One region of the Mucilaginibacter sp. 320_HR genome, then DNA from elsewhere that is predicted to be linked to it. Evidence: riboswitches for the same ligand, from Rfam matches in the RefSeq annotation. Region 1 holds a riboswitch; each other region holds the start of a gene.
What was found. A riboswitch is a leader RNA that binds a small molecule or an ion and turns the genes downstream of it on or off. The one in region 1 is predicted to bind S-adenosylmethionine.

Region 1 (3,203 bases):
CTTGTCCTCGTGGTAAAGAAGATTGTCGTAAAAGTTTTTGTAGGAGCACTCTATATCGCCGGGTTTGTAGCCAAGTAAAGTGTAAAACCCGGCAGACCACCGCGCCTTTTGCGTAACCTGATCATACTGCCAGATACCGGTGTTTACATTGTTTATTAAACGGGCAAGGCGTGCAGCACTTTCTTCAGAAAAATTATCTGTTACCGTATTGCTCATCATTTAACCCGTTTCTTCTCTTTTATTAAATACCTTATTAAACATATAGGTACAATTTTGGTACCTGTACAACGCTGTTGTTTAATAATTGTCTATATTTTTAATTTATTTAACTTTTGGTAGATAATATTTCCTTGCTAATGTATAAATTAATTCGCAGCATTATTTCATATTTAACATTATACCTACAGTTATATTTAAAAGTATTAAATTATTACTGCGTTATACGTCGTAACACGTAAAAGAGTTGTGGCATCAATAACTGTCATGATATGGACCTTAGCAAAAGGAATTAATTGTTATTCATTATTTCACCAAATGTTGTGAGAATAAATTTTTTATTTGTTTGTCAGGCACTTAGATGAAAAAAGTATAAAATTTATAAAGTCTATAGGAATTATAGATTTTATATCTATATTTGTATCGATATCGTTCTTTAAATATACTTATCCAGAAAGACAGAGGGAAAGGCCCTATGATGTCTTAGCAACCTGTACCGGTATTATACCAGTGTAAGGTGCTAATTCCTGCTCCGAACTAAACGGGGACAGATAAGCTGATTTAACAGAAAACAGAACGTTTGTAAAAGCGTCCTTTTGGCTTGTATTTAGCGCCTCATCAACACTCTTCCGGGATAATTTTATTGGTTAAACGTTTGCAATTTGCATAGCTTTATTGCAGCAAACCGATACTTAAAACTTAATAAAATTAAAAACATGAGCTTACGCATTGGCGACGACGCCCCAAATTTTAAAGCAAAAACATCAAACGGAGAGATAGATTTCTACGAATACCTGGGCGACAGCTGGGGTGTGCTGTTCTCGCACCCGGCGGATTATACGCCTGTTTGTACAACTGAACTTGGTAAAACCGCATCGTTAAAAGATGAGTTTGACAAGCGCAATGTAAAGGTGATAGCATTGAGTACAGACAACGTGGAATCGCACAAAGGGTGGATAAACGACATAAACGAAACCCAGGGCGTTGAGGTTACATTTCCTATAATAGGAGATGAGAGCAGAGAGATATCACAGGCATATGATATGATACACCCAAACGCTTCTCTTACCGCAACAGTACGCTCGCTGTTTGTAATAGGGCCTGATAAAAAGATAAAGCTGATCATCAGCTACCCGGCATCAACAGGACGTAATTTCCAGGAGATTTTAAGGGTAATCGATTCGCTGCAGCTGACCGCGTACCACAGCGTTGCAACTCCGGCCGATTGGAATGACGGTGAAGATGTGGTAGTGCTGCCATCCATAAAAACAGAAGACATACCGGCTAAGTTCCCTAAGGGGCATAAGGTGATAAAACCTTATCTCAGGACAACTCCGCAGCCTAACAAATAAGGCTGAAAGATAAAGTCGTGTGGCCGAGAGGATAGGTGAGGGTCTGCAAAACCTTATACGGTAGTTCGAATCTACCCACGACGTCTGATTTAAAGTGTTCTTATAGTTTTCAGGAGCGACCAGCTGAAGAGCCGGTCGCTTTTTTATTAAAGTTTATGCACGCACCAGGTAGTCATGCAACGGAGGTTTTGCACGTTGGTGGTTTTTATGGGCTCAAACAACTCACCGTTTAACTCACGGGTATAGTTCAGCAATATCTGGTGGTTTACCAGGAACCTTTCTGATCCGTCAGGAAGAAGGTAGTGGTTGTTGCCCAAAGGCAAGACTTTATCTTCAATACCTATGTCAGAGGCCAGGCGGGCAAAGAAATAACCACCCGGTTTAAGCACCCGCCACATGGAGGTGACCATCGCATCAAAGTGTTCAATTTTTTGAGCAAAGTGCAGTACTGCTGATGACCAAGTCGAAAGATGCACCAGCAAAGGGCAGGTCTTCCGCAGGTGCTACCAAAAAGTTTGCTGAAGGCAGCTTTGGTGCAAGCACCGCAGCCATATCGCGCACCTGTGCCACCGCATCGGGGTTAGGGTCTACTCCAAATAGGTTATAACCATTCTGCAGGAAATAGACCAGATTACGGCCACCGCCGCAACCTGAATCTAATATGGTTTGACAATTGCTAAAGGTGCCTTTTAACAGCTGATCGAACAGGTAAATATCGATATTGCCAAACTGTTGTTGTAGGGTGTCTTGCATGCGCTAAATATAGGGATAACAAGATTGCAGGTTACACAATAGGCTTTAAACTTCTTGATCATTTTTAAAAAGAAAGCTTATTTTCCTTAAAATTATCAATATACTTGTTACCGAGTACCCCGATCATCCAAATACCAATAAGCCCCTGTGTCTACACTAAAATTTACGTTGCTGCTAGGCTGCTGCCTGCTTGCATTAACTTCTTATGCACAGAAGAAAAACATCAATTATCGTTACCAGATACACCGCAGCGCATCTAAAATTAAGATAGATGGCCTGTTGGATGAGCCAGGCTGGCAATCTGCTGACACCACCAGCGACTTTGCTATGGTATTGCCAATGGATACCAGCCGGGCCAATGTACGCACCACCGTGCGGATGACCTATGACGATGATAACCTTTACATATCTGCCGTTTGTTATCAGCCTACATCGGGGTATATGGTGGAGTCGCTGAAGCGTGACTTTAACTTTGGTAAGAACGACAACTTTATTTTCTTTCTCGACCCTTTTGATGCCCGTACAGATGGTTTTAGCTTTGGCGCCAATGCAGCCGGTGCACAATGGGATGGAACTATGTATGAAGGCAGTAAGGTAGACCTGAGTTGGGACAACAAGTGGTATTCTGTAGTGAAGAACTACCCGGACCGGTACGTTTTTGAGGCGGCTATTCCTTTTAAGACCATCAGATACAAAAAAGGCATTCGCGAATGGGGGGTAAACTTCAGTCGTAACGATCTGAAGACAACCGAAAAGTCGGCATGGGCACCGGTTCCTCGGCAGTTCCCTACGGCTTCGCTTGCTTACACCGGCACCATTGTTTGGGACAAAGCGCCTCCGGTGGCCAACAGCAATATCTCGGTGATACCTTACGCGCTTGCC
Region 2 (3,203 bases), on a different contig from region 1:
AAGGGTAACAGGTAAGCCACAGCTTTTTTCATCACACGTGCAGATTTTACTACCTGCGGGAGAAACATTTTGCCGGCCCCAAACAGATCGCCAACCACGTTCATGCCGTCCATTAAAGGACCTTCTATAACTTCCAGAGGTCGGGCAAATTTCTGGCGTGCTTCTTCCACATCGTCATCTAAATATTCAACAATGCCTTTGACCAGGGCGTGTGAAAGCCGCTCTTCTACAGGAGCTTTGCGCCATTCTTCATCGCGGACAATCTCTTTTCCCTTGGATTTTATAGTATCGGCAAATTCTACCAGTCGCTCGGTAGCATCGTCGCGGCGATTAAGCAGCACATCTTCTACCAACTCCAGCAAGTCTTTTGGAATTTGCTCGTAAACTTCCAGCATGCCGGCGTTAACGATACCCATATCCAGACCGGCGCGAATAGCGTGATAAAGAAATGCCGAGTGCATTGCCTCACGCACCACATTATTACCGCGGAACGAGAAAGATATATTACTTACACCACCGCTAACTTTGGCGTACGGCAGATTTTGTTTTATCCAGCGGGTAGCTTCTATAAAGTCAACCGCATAATTGTTGTGCTCTTCAAGGCCGGTTGCAACAGTAAGGATGTTGGGATCGAATATAATGTCCTGCGGCGGAAAGCCGACCTCGTCAACCAGTATCCGGTAGCTGCGTTCGCAGATCTCCTTACGGCGCTCGAGTGTATCTGCCTGGCCTCTTTCGTCAAAAGCCATTACCACTGTAGCCGCACCATAGCTTAGTATCTTTCGTGCGTATTCTTTAAATTTATCTTCACCTTCTTTTAGGGAAATAGAGTTTACAATACCCTTTCCTTGTAAGCACTTCAACCCAGCTTCAATCACAGTCCACTTGCTGGAGTCGATCATGATGGGCAGTTTGGCAATATCCGGCTCGCTTGCAACAAGGTTAAGGAACTTAACCATTACTGCTTCCGAATCGATCATGCCCTCGTCCATGTTGATGTCGATCACCTGCGCGCCGCCTTCTACCTGTTGTAAGGCTACGGAGAGGGCTGCTTCGTAATCTTCAGCAAGGATAAGCTTAGAGAATTTTGGTGAGCCGGTTATGTTGGTTCGCTCGCCAATATTCACGAAGTTGGTTTCCGGTGTAAGTGTTACCGCTTCCAGGCCGCTCAGGCGCAGATAAGGCTCAATTTGCGGTTTTTTGCGCGGTGGATATTTAGCGGCTTTCTCGGCAATACAGCGAATATGGTCTGGGGTAGTACCGCAGCATCCGCCGACAATGTTAACTAAACCGGCCTCCATAAAGTCATCTACCTGGTGCGCTGTTTCATGAGGGGTTTCATCATAAGCGCCAAATTCATTAGGCAAACCGGCATTAGGATAAGCAGATATGTACACACCTGCTTTAGCTGAAAGTTCTTCCAGGTGCGGGCGCATTTCCTTGGCACCTAAGGCGCAGTTTAACCCTACAGATAACAGGTTTGCGTGACTAACCGAATTCCAGAATGCTTCTACTGTTTGCCCTGATAGGGTGCGGCCTGAGGCATCGGTAATGGTACCCGAGATCATTACACCACCGGTAGGCCTGAAGGCGGCCATGTCTTTGCCTGCGGCTTTGCACTCGTGCTTGTAACGGTCAATGGCAAACAGTGCAGCCTTAGCGTTTAGTGTATCAAATATGGTTTCTACCAGCAATACGTCCGAGCCGCCGTCTACTAACCCGCGTACCTGCTCATAGTAAGCTTCTGCAAGGTCGTCAAAGGTAACGGCCCGATAGCCGGGGTCATTTACATCGGGTGATAAAGAGGCCGTACGGTTGGTAGGCCCAACAGCACCCGCTACAAAACGCGGTTTTGACGGGTCTTTTTGTGTGTACTCATCTGCCGCTTCTTTTGCTAAGCGGGCACCTTCGTAACTTAACTCGTAAGCCAGTTCCTCCATGTGGTAATCAGCCAGGGAGATGCGCTGGGTGCTAAAGGTGTTAGTCTCTATAATGTCCGCACCTGCGGCTAAATATTCGCAGTGGATGGCTTTAATAACATCAGGGCGCGTAAGGTTAAGCAGGTCATTGTTCCCCTTCAGGTCGCTTGCATGATCGCGGAAGCGCTCACCGCGGAAATCATCCTCAGTAAGCTCGTAGCGCTGTATCATGGTGCCCATAGCGCCATCAATCACCAATATCCTTTTCTCCAGTTCTTTTCTAATATCCATTGTATCAGTGAGCAGTTGACAGTTAACAGTATGCAGATACGCATGTTGCATTGGCAATTACTGCTTCTGCAAACCCGAAACTACATATACGGCTTATATCGAAAAGTCAGGTGTACGGTATTGACTTTCGCTTATCTTTCCCGGCCATTGTTGTTTGGGCCAAGTAGAATGTAGCACCTTGTAAGCACAGGTTGCTAAGACATCGCAGGGTCTAATCCCTCCGCCTTTCTCCATAAGCACTACAAATATGAAAATTAATGTTGTATTGTACAAGGCCGCGCCTGCCGCTATGAAGGAAGTTGCCTTAGGATAATTTACCCTTCAAAACTGCAAAAGTGTTCAGCTTTTTTTGTGCCGGTCCATTAAACACCCGTTTTTGAACACCTGCTTAAAACCTGTAAAAAATGCTTAAATGAACACCCCATAGCAGTTTTTCATGAAATATACGATGTGCGTTCTTTAAAAACCACACTGTTTTGCAACGCTATTTTCAGTTTTATTTGCAAGTAATAAGGTAAATTACAGGTTAAAATGTCGAATAAAAAAGGCTGCCTTTTTGAGGAGCAGCCTTTGTAAATAGCGTTAATAAAATGTTACCTGCGGTTGCCGCCGCCAAATATGCGCAGCATGAACAGGAACAGGTTTACAAAGTCAAGGTAAAGGGTTATTGCACCCATAATGGCCATCTTTTTAGCGTCGTTGCCGGCGTAGCCTATTTCGGCACCAAGGCGCTTAAGTTTTTGAACATCATAAGCAGTAAGGCCTACAAACACTGCAACACCTATGTAGCTAATGATCACGCTTAAGCTGTCGCTGTGCATGAAAAAGTTAAGTACACTGGCTACAATGATGCCTACAAGCAGCATCATCATAATAGAACCGAATTTAGTAAGGTCCTGATGGGTAATATACCCGCCTATCGCCATGACGCCGAACACCACTGACGACGTGATGAACACGCTGGAAATAGTACCGATAGAGTACCTGTAAAAT
Region 3 (3,203 bases), on a different contig from region 1:
ATCTGTGTTAATACCTTCCTTTTTGCAGGCAGAAAGGCTAAATATTGTCAATAGTACAATTGTGTAAAGGTATTTCATCAGTTTAGGGGTTTGATGTCTTGAGGTAATTACGTTGTGGATATGAATAACGCTACAACATTGCTGGATATTTCTTTTTATTTTGGCGGCAGTAATAATGTTGAATATGAATCTGGAAACTATAGCGATACACGCAGGAAACCATATAGATGAAACATCAAAAGCTGTAGTACAGCCTATTATAATGGCTACGACTTTTCAACGCGGCCAGGAGGGCGGTTACCCGGGCGGGCACATGTACAGCCGTGCATCAAACCCTAACCGTGCTTTACTGGAGAACGTATTAGCGAAACTGGAGGGCGGTATAGAGGCTGCAGCTTTTTCTTCCGGTAACGCAGCGGGAATGTCGGTGTTTCAGGCGTTGGAACCTAGTACCCACATTATTGCCCCTGATGATATGTATCATGGGCTTCGTAATCAACTTAAAACACTTTTTGCAGGGATATTGGAGTTTGATTTCGTTGACGTAAATGATCAAGGGGTTTTAAGGTCATACATAAAGCCAAATACAGGTGTTATATGGCTGGAGACGCCCTCTAACCCATTGTTAAAGGTTACAGATATTAAACAAGCTGTTGCAATAGCTAAAGAACACGGCATTAAGGTGGTTTGTGACAATACTTTTGCAACGCCGGTTTGCCAGCTGCCATTAGCTTTAGGCGCAGATTTGGTAATGCACTCTACAACGAAATACTTTGGTGGGCACAGCGATTTGATGGGCGGAGCGCTGATTACCGCAGAGAAGAATGAATGGTGGGAGAAGATACGCAACGTACAAACCATGGGTGGCGCTATCCCCTCGCCTATGGATTGTTACTATCTTACTCGCAGCATAAAAACACTGCCATACCGTGTTCGTGGGCATGTTGCAAATGCGCAGTTACTTACAGCTTATTTGGAAAAACATCCTAAAGTAGAACAGGTACTATACCCAGGCCTGCCATCACACCCCCAACATGAAATAGCAAAAGGGCAAATGACTGCTTTTGGCGCAATGTTCTCCTTTACGGTTAAAGGTGGCGAGCCAGAAGCGCGAAGGGTAATAAACACCCTTAAACTATTCACCCAGGCTACTAGTCTTGGTGGTGTGGAAAGCTTAATAGAACACCGTGCATCCGTTGAAGGTCCTGATACCAAGACTCCTTTTAACTTGTTGAGAGTATCCCCAGGACTTGAGCATATAGATGACCTTATTGCTGATCTGGAGCAAGCTTTAGGTTAATGGCGGTATGTTAAACAGTTGCTACGCGCTATTTATGTATTCAACACAACGCAAATTCACCAAATGTTTATAGCATGTTAATACCTGATTGACTTTTAGTAAACAAGTTTGAAGCATGAAAATTACTATTATAACTGGTGTTTTATCGGTGTTGATGTATACCGTAGCATCCGCTCAAATGAAGAGCTCGTTCGGCTTGGGTGCAGGCGTAAATCAGCCTTTAGCTGCAGGGTTTAAAATTGGATGGGGCGCTATAGCTCAGGGCAGTATTCGTTTAAACGATAAATTGGGGCTTGTACCCGCCATTGGGTACGAACGACTTAATGCTGAAACAAACCATACCTACACAATTAACAATGCCATTTACATTACCCGCAAAGCGGATATTTTGTACGCCGGATTAGCTGCAAAATACTATATAACAAATAGCATCAGCCTTAAGCTGGGAGCTATGGGGTATTTTGTGGCAGGCAGTGACGATGTTGTTGCAGGGGTTTACCCGTCGTTTGCGTTAGCTTACGAGCCTACAATCAACAACAGGAAAAACATCGAAATAAGCCTCAGGGCAGATGCAATAAAGTTGCGGGCCGATCCAGACTATACCAGGGTGATAGTAGGTCTGCGGGTGGTATATAATTTTGCTTTCAGAAGATAGCAATTTAGTTTACTACTTCTGGCAGTAGCTAAAAATTGATTCTCATTGAGGCATGTACAGGTAAGTAATATTTATGATATGACAATAAAATTGAAATATTATTTGGATAGTAAAATTATATCGCCATATATTTGGAACATTATTTGGTAGCGATACCTTGATCAATTCCCCTCAAAAGGATTTTGGTTTATAAAGAAGCGGCGAGAGATCAGGCTCAAAGAACCGCTGGCAACCCTCCGGAATGGAGAAGGTGCCAATTCCTGTCCCGGAAAATAACCCCGGGGGATATAAATTTTTAATCATGAAAAGTACGATCCACTTCCAGCACAATAATAAGCAATCACAAACGGTTAACCGTTCTGCATACAACCATATAAATGGCTGTATTTATATGTGTTGCTGCTGCTAGCCGGTAAACACACGTCCCTTTTATTTCTGAAGAAACGTGAAAAGCAGGATACCTTATCCTGCGCCTCAATCGTAATATTTCAACAAAATCCTTAAAATCTACAGAACATGTCAAGCTTAAAATTCGAAACTTTACAACTACATGCCGGACAGGAAGTTGATGCCACTACAGGTGCTCGCGCTGTCCCTCTTTACCAGACCACATCGTACGTTTTTAACAGTGCCGAGCATGGTGCAAACCTCTTTGCCTTAAAGGAATTTGGGAATATATATAGCCGTTTGATGAACCCCACCACTGATGTGTTTGAAAAACGCATTGCAGCTTTAGAAGGTGGTGTTGCTGCACTGGCAACAGCCTCGGGCCAGGCGGCGCAGTTTATTGCTTTGAATAACATATTACAGGCTGGTGATAACTTTGTTACCTCTCCTTTTCTTTATGGTGGCACTTATAATCAATTTAAAGTTGCTTTTAAGCGCCTTGGAATAGAGGTTAGGTTTGCCGAAAGCGACACTGCTGAGGCTTTAAAAAAGCACATAGATGATAAAACAAAAGCAATTTACGTAGAAACCATCGGCAACCCAGGATTTAACATTCCCGACTTTGAAGAGGTTGGCAAGTTGGCAAATAAACACGAGCTACCACTTATAGTCGATAATACATTCGGCGCGGGGGGGTACCTGTTTCGCCCGTTGCAGCACGGGGCGCACGTGGTTGTAGAATCGACCACTAAATGGGTGAATGGCCATGGTACCAGCATTGGCGGAGCTATAATCGACGGCGGCAATTACAACTGGGGTAATGGTAAATTCCCGCAGTTTACCGAACCTGCAGAAGGTTAT
Region 4 (3,203 bases), on a different contig from region 1:
GTTTTATTATCGCCAGATACCAGCAGTAAAACCGGTGCATTCAGGTTTTTGGCAATTAACCTGTTTGTTTCAAACTCAAATGCTGTAGCGGGGCCTGCAAAGTCGCTGCCTTCTACAACGGTGTAGTCATAGGCAGCTTCAAGTGTTTTAAACCTGCTGATGATTGCGTCCAGCATATCGCCTTGTCGCCCGTCCTTCAGGTGTTGCATTGCATCTTGCCTTGTAAACGCGTAGGTGTCTGCATATGCCTGCGGCAGTTGGAAGTGCGACAGGATGGTTTGTATATGGCTGTCCGGCTGTTCTTGCGGAGCAAGCGGTATTATAGGTTTAAAGTAACCTATTTTTTGTGCCCTGCCCAGCAGCATGGCTACCAGCCCAAGCGCAATAACTGACTTACCGCTATAGGGTTCAGCAGAGGCTATGTAAATGCTTTTAGTCAAAGTAAATAATGTATAGTTTTTACCAGGCAAAGGTAAAGCTAACTGCTTGCAAATACCTGTTGTAAATTAATAAATAAGGTGATTGAAGTCGCCTTTGTAAGTTGTCATAGCTAACAAGTAGCACAGCCTTATTGTTTATTGTGCAAGGGCGGGTGTTTACTTGGTTTGGTGGTAATTGGAAGCAATGCAAGCGAGATAATAATTTATTTTGAATAAAATCTATAAATTCTATAGTCTTTATATTTTATTTATATATTTGCAGCGAAATAGTTCTTTATAGTTATCAAGAAAGACCGAGGGAAAGGCCCTGTGACGTCTTAGCAACCTGTACAATAAGTATAAAGGTGCTAATTCCTGTCTGCCATTGGCAGAAGAGATAATGTTTACAATACATGCTTAGCTGTCAGGCTTATCAGTACACAATATCTCCCCGGTGCAATCTTGATGGCTAAAAAGCAATATTGTTAATGCTATATTATTATGAAAACACATTTTACATTGCGCTCGCTTTTTAATCACTCGCTATCTTCATCTGCATGTTTCATGCAAGGCATGCGTTGTTGCTGCTAATTTAATTTCCCATACAGCTGAGGCTTGCAGCCTCTTATTATTTAAACATCCTTTACAATAGCTTACTGCAGCGCAACTGCCTTATGGCTTTCGTACGGGCATTTTTTACCTTTTACAATTAATAGTCATGTCAAAACTTTACAAGCTATTGTTGGCGGCTCTACTGCCATTTTTATTGCTGCAAACTGCCCTTGCCCAAACGGCTAAGGTTAGCGGCGTTGTTACCGCCCGGTCAGACGGGCAACCGCTCCCCGGTGTTACGGTATCGGTACAGGGTTCTACCAACGGCACCCAGACCGATGTACAGGGCAGGTTTTCCCTTAATGCAAAACCAAATGATGTGCTGCGGGTGTCTTACCTAGGCTTCACCACGCAACAGATCACGGTAACACAAACCGACGCGCCGCTGCAAATAGTACTGGTAGAAGCCGCAAATTCATTAAACGAGGTGGTGGTAACCGCGCTTAACATCAGCAAAGACAAAAAGTCATTGGGTTACGCGGTGCAAAGCCTAAAATCGCGCGATATATCAGAAGCTAAAGAAAGCAACCTGGTAAACGCGCTTGCCGGTAAAGTTGCCGGTGTACAAGTAACCAACAGCCAGGGCGATATGGGATCATCACGTATAGTTATCCGGGGTGAAACATCTGTATCGGGTAATAATCAGCCACTGTTTGTGGTAGATGGGGTTATAGTAGATAACTCCCAGTTCCAGGGTGCAAACGGCTCAAGGGACTTCCCTAATGCAATCTCAGACCTCAACCCTGAGGATATAGAATCTATAAGCGTACTTAAAGGGCCTAACGCTGCTGCACTGTACGGGTATCGCGCAGCTGCAGGCGTTATTCTAATCAAAACTAAAACAGGTAAGGGTGCTAAAGGGCTCGGCATCACCATAAACTCTAATACCAGCTTTGCAACATTGAAGGTTTTCCCTGATTATCAAAACCAGTTTGGGCAGGGATCCAACGGAAAATTCAGCTACGTGGATGGCAAGGGCGGAGGCGTTAACGATGGTGTGGATGAAAGCTGGGGCCCTCCGTTGGATGGGCGATTGATCCCGCAATTCAATTCCAACGGTGTTGCGGTACCTTTTGTAGCGCACCCTAGTAACGTACGCGATTTTTTTAACACAGGTGTCACCCTAAACAATGGTGTTGCACTTGCAGGCAGCGGAGACAAGTATGATTTCAGGTTGTCATACAATAACCTGCATCAAACCGGTGTGGTGCCTAATTCATCACTGGGCCGTAATTCATTTTTATTGAACACCACATTTAGGCCAACAGCAAAGCTTACCGTTACTACTATAGCTAATTATATTAAAGACGATGCAGGTAACCTCCCGGGCGCTTACGGCCGCAGAGCAACCAGCACCATGCTTCAGTTTACATGGTTTGGCCGCCAGGTGGATATAAGCCAGTTGAAAAACTACAGAAACCCTGATGGCAGCACCTTTAACTGGAACAATAGTTACTATAGCAACCCCTATTTCATCGCGTATGAGAATACAGTTGGTCAGTATAAAGATCGCCTGATTGGCAGCATCGAACTGAATTACAAAATTGGTGGCGGTCTGTCGGCAAATTTTAGGACCGGTACCGATTTTTACAATGACCGTCGCAAAATAAAGGTAGCCTATGGTACCAATGGAACACCATTCGGCTCTTATGAAGAAGACGCTTATCACGTAAGCGAAACCAATACCGAAGGCAGGCTGCAGTACACTAAAAAGCTAAATAAGGATTTTTCATTGGATGCATTTATTGGTGGCAACATAAGTACTATTGTAAACGAGCAAAACGACCAGATAGCACCTAAACTGGCAGTTGCTGGCCTTTACACACTTAGTAACTCACGCGACCCGCTGGTATCATCAAATTACTATGGCAAACTTAAAACATACAGTTACTTTGCCTCTGCACAAATCGGATATAAAGATTATGCGTTCCTGAACCTTACCGGCCGTAACGACTGGTCGTCTACTTTACCTGTAGCAAACCTTTCGTACTTCTATCCGTCGGTGAATGGTAGTTTGGTATTATCTCAGGCACTTGATTTTAAAGGTGATGCTTTGAGTTACCTGAAACTAAGAGGCGGTTGGTCTAAAGTAGGTAAGGCCGCTACACCTTATCAGCTCATCAACACATATAACTTTACAGCGCCTTTTGGCACCAATCCGCAGCAGAGCGC

Region 2: linked by a shared signal. The riboswitch ahead of metH (methionine synthase) and the one ahead of AC59GT_RS19820 (peroxiredoxin) in region 1 are both predicted to bind S-adenosylmethionine.
Region 3: linked by a shared signal. The riboswitch ahead of AC59GT_RS08210 (O-acetylhomoserine aminocarboxypropyltransferase/cysteine synthase family protein) and the one ahead of AC59GT_RS19820 (peroxiredoxin) in region 1 are both predicted to bind S-adenosylmethionine.
Region 4: linked by a shared signal. The riboswitch ahead of AC59GT_RS02355 (SusC/RagA family TonB-linked outer membrane protein) and the one ahead of AC59GT_RS19820 (peroxiredoxin) in region 1 are both predicted to bind S-adenosylmethionine.

What each region holds. Positions count from the first base shown of each region.
Region 1 covers NZ_JCAWAI010000006.1:226,216-229,418, forward strand. The annotation lists gene AC59GT_RS19815 (PAS domain-containing sensor histidine kinase) at 1-219, opposite strand, end outside; SAM riboswitch class I at 660-774, shown strand; gene AC59GT_RS19820 (peroxiredoxin) at 933-1,568, shown strand; tRNA gene AC59GT_RS19825 (tRNA-Cys) at 1,582-1,652, shown strand; gene AC59GT_RS19830 (hypothetical protein) at 1,715-1,978, opposite strand; gene AC59GT_RS19835 (class I SAM-dependent methyltransferase) at 1,992-2,321, opposite strand; gene AC59GT_RS19840 (carbohydrate binding family 9 domain-containing protein) at 2,469-3,203, shown strand, end outside.
Region 2 covers NZ_JCAWAI010000003.1:278,757-281,959, reverse strand. The annotation lists gene metH (methionine synthase) at 1-2,210, opposite strand, end outside; SAM riboswitch class I at 2,339-2,449, opposite strand; gene AC59GT_RS11785 (Bax inhibitor-1/YccA family protein) at 2,804-3,203, opposite strand, start outside.
Region 3 covers NZ_JCAWAI010000002.1:581,071-584,273, forward strand. The annotation lists gene AC59GT_RS08195 (hypothetical protein) at 1-78, opposite strand, end outside; gene AC59GT_RS08200 (trans-sulfuration enzyme family protein) at 185-1,300, shown strand; gene AC59GT_RS08205 (hypothetical protein) at 1,416-1,955, shown strand; SAM riboswitch class I at 2,140-2,249, shown strand; gene AC59GT_RS08210 (O-acetylhomoserine aminocarboxypropyltransferase/cysteine synthase family protein) at 2,472-3,203, shown strand, end outside.
Region 4 covers NZ_JCAWAI010000001.1:526,911-530,113, forward strand. The annotation lists gene pta (phosphate acetyltransferase) at 1-440, opposite strand, end outside; SAM riboswitch class I at 718-823, shown strand; gene AC59GT_RS02355 (SusC/RagA family TonB-linked outer membrane protein) at 1,138-3,203, shown strand, end outside.